DNA from 2 places in the Paenibacillus sp. FSL R5-0914 genome. Region 2 is predicted to be linked to the other one. Evidence: a T-box and tRNA genes for the amino acid it is inferred to sense, from the RefSeq annotation. Region 2 holds a T-box; the other holds one or more tRNA genes.
What was found. The T-box of region 2 lies ahead of MKX60_RS10075 (valine--tRNA ligase). A T-box ahead of a tRNA ligase gene usually reads a tRNA of that ligase, here a tRNA-Val.
Positions count from the first base shown of each region.

Region 1 (4,432 bases), on a different contig from region 2:
TCAGGAGACTGTTCAGTTGTACCTGAATCAGATGTGTTTTTTACAGGCTCTTTGAAGAATTTTCTCATTTCGTTAAAGGGTTCTTTATTCTTATCATTAGACGAATATCCCCAACCAATTTTATCATCCTTAATAAAAATTATAAGTTCACTATTGGAGGACGACTTTTCACCTTGAATTAGGACGATTTTGTCTTTTCCACCATCCTTGTCAGTATAATCAGCTGATTCTATTACTGAAGCGTTCTTAAGTTTGTTATTCTCAGGTGTCTCGGTAGATTCAGCCATTTGAAAAATTGGTTGTACATCAGGAAGTATATTTTCGGATACGAACTTCTTTTTCGTTTCGATATCTGAACCATTCAGGAAAATTTCCACATAATCGAGAGCTAATTTCTCGGATTCTGAAAGTTTCTTCTCTGGCACTGGTGTTGCAGCAGCTGTTTTTGAAGAGTCAGCTGTTGCTTCAGACTGAGTAACTTCTGTAGATGTTGTATTCTTTTCCTCTGAATTTGTTTTGGAACTACCACATCCTGTAAGAAGCACAATAGTTGCAACGATACATAAAAAAGCCTTTATTTTCAATCTCATATCCCCCTAAATCTGATAGTAAATACTAATTAATTCTACCAGATATAGGAATAGTAATCTATGTAATGATGAAACCATTATATTGGATATTCGTATTCCTATAAAATGATGTTGAAAGGTCGTGTGCGTGATGGATAATGGGTATTTTGTTGGATGGGGTACATTAGCATTAATAAATGCTGGCTTAGCACAAGGTAAAAATAGGAGTGGATTAAACTGGTTTTTAATTTCTTTGCTTTGTGGCCCATTGGCTACATTTTTTCTTGTGATATCGAGTAAGCTGCAAATTCATTAGCCCATTATATTTCGGGAGGGGATTTTTTGCTGAAAGCACTAAGGCTGTTCGGTATTCTATTTAGTACAGCAACAATCATTCTGGCAATACTATTTTTCCGCGGTCAGGATCAAGTGATCATGTCTTGGACAATGATGGGGATGTGTGGAGCTCTGATTTTTAATGGAGGAGCTACCTATTTTAAAACTAAAGATAAAATGGCTGCTCTGTCTTCGATTGTTGGGATGGTACTCTTAATATTCTCGCTTACTAAATTTCCATTTTAATAAAACACCCCATCAACCAATAAAGGTCGGTGGGGCTTTTTTACGTTTTATCTCTTTTTCAATCAAGTTATAGTAGGTTGCTGCAGGCTATGCTTATTTTTTTTTCTTCTTTGTGGGTCCAATCTGGCGCCTTACTTTATTGTTCTCATCAACCTCAATAATATAAATGTCCTTCACTGTACCGGAAAGAGTAAACCATTCACGTAGAGCATCAGCTTCAGTCATTGGTCCCAATATTCGTTTTCCCCTATAACATATAAAAAACACTCCTACTCCTTAGTGAGTTTGCGAAAATGCAATAATCCTCAAAACGATACTCATTAACGATTTTCAGTAAGTCTCATTATTTTATATTAATGCTAAATTATAGGAGATGCAATGTTGAGAGGTTGTTCCTGTTTAGTTCAAGTAACGTTTAGATAAGGAATCATAGGGATGAGACCCCATAAGGAGAGATAAACGGTTCCAGAAGAATGGAAATCAACGCTGTGCGAATTTGATGTCATCAAAGAAGGTTATTGGAAAGGTTGGGGACACCTTAGACCAGTGGTTTTCGTGGTTGTTTATAGATTCATGGCGATGTTATTTTTGACTTTTCGAAGTTTATGCGAAGCTATCAGCAAGCACGATATTAAACAGCGATTGACAAAATAGAAGAGCTGCCTAATACTAATTGATAATCATTATCATTGTTTAAGATGTAATTAACTTAAATAGATTGTGTAACGGATCGGAGTGAAATGCAAGATGAAGCTGGAAGATCATATTGCCGCATGGAATTATGCAGCCGTTAAAGTGCTGGATATTCGACATGCTGTGATGGAACCTGGGGACAAGCTGCAAGGCTATATATTGATTTTTCATATTATTCCGATATCTAATCTCTTGATAAGCAGCTAGATTTTGTAGTTGAGAAGCTAGTGTCAACGTATGAAAAAAATAGAAAGCTAGATGATAAAACAGCTGTTATCCCTAATTTAAGAGGGTAATCGTATTTCGGTCTGTTTTTACTCCTAGGAATATTGCTGCTGCTTTCAGTAGCGGCTTCTTTCTCTTTTGGTTCTGATTCCATGAGCCTGAAGATGGCATGGACAGCGATAGAATTGAAAGGATTGTAAACAGGCTTCCACGTATTTCATGTTGCAAAAGTGGGAAGGGAATTATATACCAGTAAAGCGGTATTTAGGAATTGGTTGAAGGGTAGAAGCGATGATATTTCCCAGAGGATCAGATGAACTGATACGAAAAGTAATCGCAATTCGTATCAAATTCGTATCACAGGGGTTTTTAATAGAATGATAAGTGAATAGAAAACAAAAAAAGCCTTGAAATTCAAGGCTTTTCGATATAGGACGGATGGGGTTCGAACCCATGACCCCTACCCTGTCAAGATAGTGCTCTCCCGCTGAGCTACCGTCCTGCGACGAATTTCATAATACCATACGATAGAGTAGGATGGCAATTCTTTTTTTACAATCTATAGGGATGATAGTTTACATAGTCTTTAAAATAATAAGAAAAGGGGATGCCGCTCCATCCCCATGAGCCACGTCAGATAAAGAACGGGAGTAGAAATATATCGCTTATACCGAAAAAAGGGATGCGTCGTGGAAAGAAGCGACGTCTTGGGAAAAAGCCAGGCCGGAAACCAAATTGTCTATACGCCGATTCGTGTGTAGGCATTCCGTTTAAACGTTCTACCATTTCGTTGCTAGGAACCGCAAGAGTAACATAGTTTTGATCTACATGGGCAATAAAGCCATCAAAGGACTGACCGTCAGTCGTTGTAATACCAACGTATTTGTTCATACAATTCCAACTGACCTGTTGATGTAAATTTGCATTTGTATCCATAAATAACCTCCTCAATTGAATAACCCTGATAACAGTTTATGGTTCGTAGCCTATAACGTTCACGGCGTTAGCCCATAAGGTAACCATAAAATTTGGGTTATTTTGTGTGAGGTGGTGGTTGTGTATTGGAGCGGAATCACTTTCTTCCCTTAAATAATAGTGAAAATTATCCATTATCTGTTTGTTTGACCTTGAAACGATTCTAAAAGTTGCGTCGTATACTTAGCCGAGTGCTTTTTTATGGAAATACTCCTTAAGCACTTATGATAAAATGGAGGGTAATGTACAGCAGTTAGATAAAAATTGAAAGAAAAAGGAGCTTGAGATCTTGCCGCAAAATGAGCAGAAAAAGAATTCTTCCACGCCATGGAAATGGTTGGGGGGCGGGGCGGCGATGCTCCTGTTTAAAGGAAAGGCGATTTTGTCTCTTCTGAAAATAGGTAAAATTGCCGGGCCGTTAATATCAATGATGATTTCAATATGGGCTTATGCTTTGATTTACCCGTGGGGGTTTGCCGTGGGCTTTGTCCTGCTCTTGCTAGTCCATGAATTAGGACATGTAATAGCAGCGAAACGGATCGGGCTTCCAGTCAGCGCTCCACTATTTATACCGTTTTTGGGAGCTTTAATTACAATGAAAAAACAGCCGCTGGATGCCCAGACGGAAGCTTATATTGCTTTTGGAGGTCCGATCTTAGGAACCATTGGGGCTACAGCCGTTTTTGGGGCGGCTTATTACATGGATAGTCCACTTCTCTATTCCTTGGCTTACATAGGTTTTTTACTTAATCTGATCAATCTGCTGCCGATTCACCCGCTTGACGGTGGCCGTATTGCAACCGCGGTGACGCGCTGGCTGTGGCTTGTGGGGCTCGTGGGTGGTTTAGCCATCATCATCTATATGCGTTCGATCTTGTTCTTTATTATTTGGGCGTTATTTGCTTACGATCTGTATAACAAATATGTGAAGAGACGCACTAACAATCGCCTTTATTCTGTAACGAAGAGTTTCTTAATTCCAGTAGAGCCACTTAGAGATGCAGGCTACATGATTCCAGGACCAGAGCATAGAAGAGATTTACCTTTTACTACTTACAGTGATTTGGAAAGACAGCAGTATGTAGGGGTGAGATGGGATCAACTGAACTACATTGGTAGAGCTACGCTTCCGCAACAATGCATCATTGAAAAGGTACGTATCTCGCAGCTAGAGCCTGTGACCTTAGAGAATGGGCTTCATCTTAAGATGAATTGTGATATTAGCTATTCGGTCTACGAGAACGATAAGTATTACGATGTGCCGGCTAGCTCACGCTGGAAATACGGTATCGCTTATTTTGTATTAGCTGGCTTTCTGGCAGGAATGATGTACATGGTCCATGCCGTTGGAAATGTGAATCTATAAGGGTTAGAATCGGGCAATGAAG
Region 1 is NZ_JBBORH010000002.1:233,611-238,042, forward strand. It holds gene MKX60_RS17115 (hypothetical protein) at 1-584, opposite strand, end outside; gene MKX60_RS17120 (hypothetical protein) at 912-1,151, shown strand; gene MKX60_RS17125 (hypothetical protein) at 1,245-1,385, opposite strand; gene MKX60_RS17130 (hypothetical protein) at 1,899-2,051, shown strand; tRNA gene MKX60_RS17135 (tRNA-Val) at 2,500-2,571, opposite strand; gene MKX60_RS17140 (hypothetical protein) at 2,703-3,005, opposite strand; gene MKX60_RS17145 (site-2 protease family protein) at 3,334-4,410, shown strand.
Region 1: it encodes a tRNA-Val, which carries the amino acid that the T-box ahead of MKX60_RS10075 (valine--tRNA ligase) is inferred to sense. The anticodon was not compared.

Region 2 (4,432 bases):
TTCATCTATTGGCCGGCAGATAGGTTCGAATAGTCCCTGAATTTATGAAATTAATAGCATCCTGTCCGGTTAGTGCCACCAAAGTTGTCATGCCTTTCTGTTTGAAGCATATACATGTGGGGAGTAACATTTTGGGCTTATGCTCTGGGCCTGTCTCAGGGTTAGATTATGCCAAGAAGGAGGACATATCCCGTGTTTGATCAGTCCCACGGCTTGCGGTTTGATATTTATGAACGCATTCACCTATCGGAAGAGCTTCCGGGAATAGCTGAGCTGGAGGAGGTTGAACTACTTCCGGAAATCCAGGTGATTCAGCGGGAGGATCGTGCCGAGTTATATGGTCAGCTGTTGCTTACCGGACTCTACCGGAGTGAAGATGACCGAACACAACGTCTGGAGCATGCCATTCCCGTTGAAATCACAGTTCCGCTTACACGCGTCAGCTCGATTGAAGATATCGGGGTGGAGATCGAGAATTTTGATATTGATCTGCTCACGATGCGCACAGTGAATATAACAGGCGTATTATCACTGCGGGGAATCGGTGGTGCGGAGCCTCAACCACAACCGGCCTGGCAGCAGGAAGAGTACACAGTTGCCTATTCCCCTCTCAGTGATGACAGGGTAATCGAAGCATCTGCAGAGAACCAAGAGCACGAAACTGATGCACTTTATGAAAATTCTCAGTGGACCTTTGGCGAGGATGCATCGGAGGTTGCCGTAGAAGAACATGAGCATGCTGAAGCTAATGCAGACGCATCAGAGGCTCCACTGGTCTCAAGTGGAGCTGGTCATTCGTCCCCTATAGTGAATTTCTCATCCGCTCATGAGAAGGACAAGGGCGCGAAAGCTCGGACGCATAGTCTGGATTCGCAAACAGAGGATTCCAAAGCAGGAATAGCGGATTACTGGTTTAAAGCTGAGTCACAGAATGAAGCTGAGGCCACTCAGCTGAATCAAGTTAGCCTGGCGAGTCAAGCGGATCAGGAGCAAGAAGCTGAATATACTTTTGCTTCAAGAGAAACCGCTGTTCCAGCAGCTAATGCTGATGCGGATCAAGATATTGCCGTATTCGCTTCGGAAAACGAGGCCAATAATGAGCTTCATGCACAAGAAGAGAATGCTCAGCTGATCCACGAGAATACGAATGAAGTTTTTGTTTCTCAAGAGACTGTGCCACAGTCAGAGGAGAAGCAAGATCTTAAGATTGCGCTAGGAAGCAAGAAAGATGCTGAGGCTCCAGTCAAAGAACATCTCACCTTCTCTTCATTACTCAGCTCTAGTCGTTCTCGTAAAGAACAAGAGGCTCTCCTATCTGAAGGAAATGCATCGGCTGCAGCGATCATTCCAGAGGCCGGAAATAATACGGAGTGGAAGAGCAGATTCATTGCTGGAGCAGATGGCGCTAACCTATTCCGTAAGGTTCGCCTTTGCATCGTGCAGCGTGAAGAAACGCTGGATACAATCGCAGAGAAATATCAGCTAAGTGCGCGGGAGCTGGGAATGTATAATCGATTGTCTGGGCAGAGTGTAGAAGAAGGGCAAGTGTTGTACATTCCGTAATCGAATTACAATGCGTACTCATATGAATAGGTGAATCCCGATCTGATAGTAGATCGGGATTTTTGTCAAATATAAGAATATATAAGTTTCACGTTATACATTATCCTTATATTTCTCAAATAAACGCTTACCCTCCGTAAAAGGATGTCGAAGGCGTTTATTCTTGTGTGACCGGAGAACGTTAGAATGTGGGGTATCTAACCAACGCAGAGTGATGAATCGAATGAAAATTCGACATATGCACGCTATAAGTCGAAATTCCGCTTAAAGTCCCGCTGTAGAAGCCTATTCAGGTTGACTAGGGATGACTCAAAATGTATTATGGAGTAAGCAATATCTAAGTAAAGACTGGGAACGGGAAGAGTAGGCGGTCAGCCCTTCAGAGAGCGGAATGCAAGTGCTGTGACATTCCGTAGGATACAGCCACCGAAGTCGCCCCGGAGTCGCCCTTCTGAGCTTGTCTTCATGATATGAAAGATAAGTTAGGATGTGGCCGGTAGCAGCCGTTATCTGTACGAGTGTCGCGCTAAGCTTCTGAACCGTAAGGTGAAAGAAGTGCAGGTTTATTTTTCATTGGCGCGAAACAAAGGTGGTACCGCGAAAGAATGGCCTTTCGTCCTTTGAGACGAGGGGTCTTTTTGTTTTTTAGAAACCAACTACAAGTAACCAAGTGGAGGTATCAGAGAATGGCTGACCAAAACAATCTAACAGCGGCAGAGTTGCCGAACTTGCAAGATACAGCGGCAGATGCTGCCGCTGCAAATGATTCTAAGAATGAAATGCCAACCACGTATGATCCGAAATCGGCAGAAACCAAGTGGTATTCCTACTGGACAGAGGGTGGATATTTCCGTGCAGGCGGGCGTCCTGATGCAAAAGCATACAGCATTGTAATCCCGCCGCCAAACGTAACGGGAATGCTACACATTGGTCATGCGCTTGATTTTACGCTTCAGGATATCCTGATTCGTACAAAACGGATGCAAGGCTTCGACACGTTGTGGCTACCAGGTACGGACCATGCCGGTATCGCAACGCAGACAAAGGTAGAGCAAAAGCTGCGTGAACAGGGAATTTCTAGACATGATCTCGGCCGCGAGAAGTTCCTGGAGCAGGTGTGGGAGTGGAAAGATAAATATGCGAATACCATTCATGAGCAGTGGGCTAAGATGGGGCTTTCCCTTGACTATTCCCGCGAACGTTTTACCCTGGATGAAGGGTTGTCGAAAGCTGTACGCGAGGTATTCGTTAAGCTCTATAATAAAGGCTTGATCTACCGCGGCAAACGCATTATCAACTGGGACCCGGCGGCTCGTACAGCATTGTCGGATATCGAGGTTGAATATAAAGAAGTTAATGGTCACTTGTATCATCTGCGTTACCCACTCAAAGACGGTAGCGGATTTATTACAGTAGCGACCACACGTCCGGAGACCATGCTGGGTGATACAGCGGTTGCTGTTCATCCGGAAGACGATCGTTATAAAGATCTGATCGGCAAAACGTTGATCCTGCCGATTATTGGCCGTGAGATTCCGATTATCGCTGATGATTATGTAGACAAAGAGTTTGGTAGTGGTGCGGTTAAGATTACACCAGCTCATGATCCGAATGACTTCGAGATGGGTCAACGTCACAATTTACCGCAGATTAACGTAATGGATGAGAGCGGTACGATGAATGAAGAAGCAGGACCTTACCAAGGTCAAGACCGGAGTGTATGTCGTAAGGCCATTACTGCTGACCTGAAGGAGCAAGGTGTGCTGATCAATATCGAAGATCATGTGCATCAAGTAGGACACAGTGAACGCTCTGGAGCGGTTGTTGAGCCGTACTTGTCCACACAATGGTTCGTGAAGATGCAGCCACTCGCTGAAGCTGCCATCAATGCACAGAAGGATGGGAACGGGGTTAACTTTGTACCGGACCGCTTCGAGAGAACTTACCTGAACTGGATCGAGAACGTACGTGATTGGTGTATTTCCCGTCAGCTGTGGTGGGGACATCGTATTCCAGCATGGTATTCCGAGTCTACTGGTGAATTGGTTGTGGCAAATGACGAGGAAGAAGCGCGCCGGATCAGTGGTCTAACCGACTTGAAACAGGACGAAGATGTACTGGATACCTGGTTTAGCTCTAATCTGTGGCCTTTTGCCACACTAGGATGGCCAGATGAGAACAGTGCAGATTTCAAACGCTACTATCCGAACGATGTGCTTGTAACAGGCTACGATATTATTTATTTCTGGGTAGCGCGGATGATCTTCTCAGCTCTTGAATTTACCGGAGAAAAACCTTTCTCAGATGTATTGATGCATGGTTTGGTACGGGATTCCGAAGGTCAAAAAATGTCCAAATCACTCGGGAATGGCGTAGACCCTCTTGAAGTAATCGAGAAGTATGGCGCAGATGCAATGCGTTACATGATTTCTACCGGAAGTACAGCTGGACAGGATCTACGCTTCCGTTGGGAAAAGGTTGAGCAGGCGCGTAATTTCGCCAATAAGATCTGGAATGCATCACGCTTCGCGTTGATGAATTTGGAAGGCGTAAGCTTTGAAAATATTTACATTTCGGGTGAGCTAAGTACTGCTGATCGCTGGATTTTGCACCGTCTGAACGAAACTTCTCGTGAGATTACGCGTCTAATTGACTCGTACGAGTTCGGTGAGACCGGTCGCCAGCTGTACAACTTCATTTGGGACGATCTATGTGACTGGTATATTGAGTTCGCGAAGCTGTCACTTTACGGATCAGACGCCGCGGCCAAAGCGAAGACACAGTCTGTACTTGCCTATGTACTAGACCGCACAATGCGCTTGATTCATCCGTTTATGCCGTTTATTTCGGAAGAAATTTGGCAGCACCT
Region 2 is NZ_JBBORH010000001.1:2,303,582-2,308,013, forward strand. It holds gene MKX60_RS10070 (LysM peptidoglycan-binding domain-containing protein) at 193-1,563, shown strand; T-box leader at 1,905-2,187, shown strand; gene MKX60_RS10075 (valine--tRNA ligase) at 2,343-4,432, shown strand, end outside.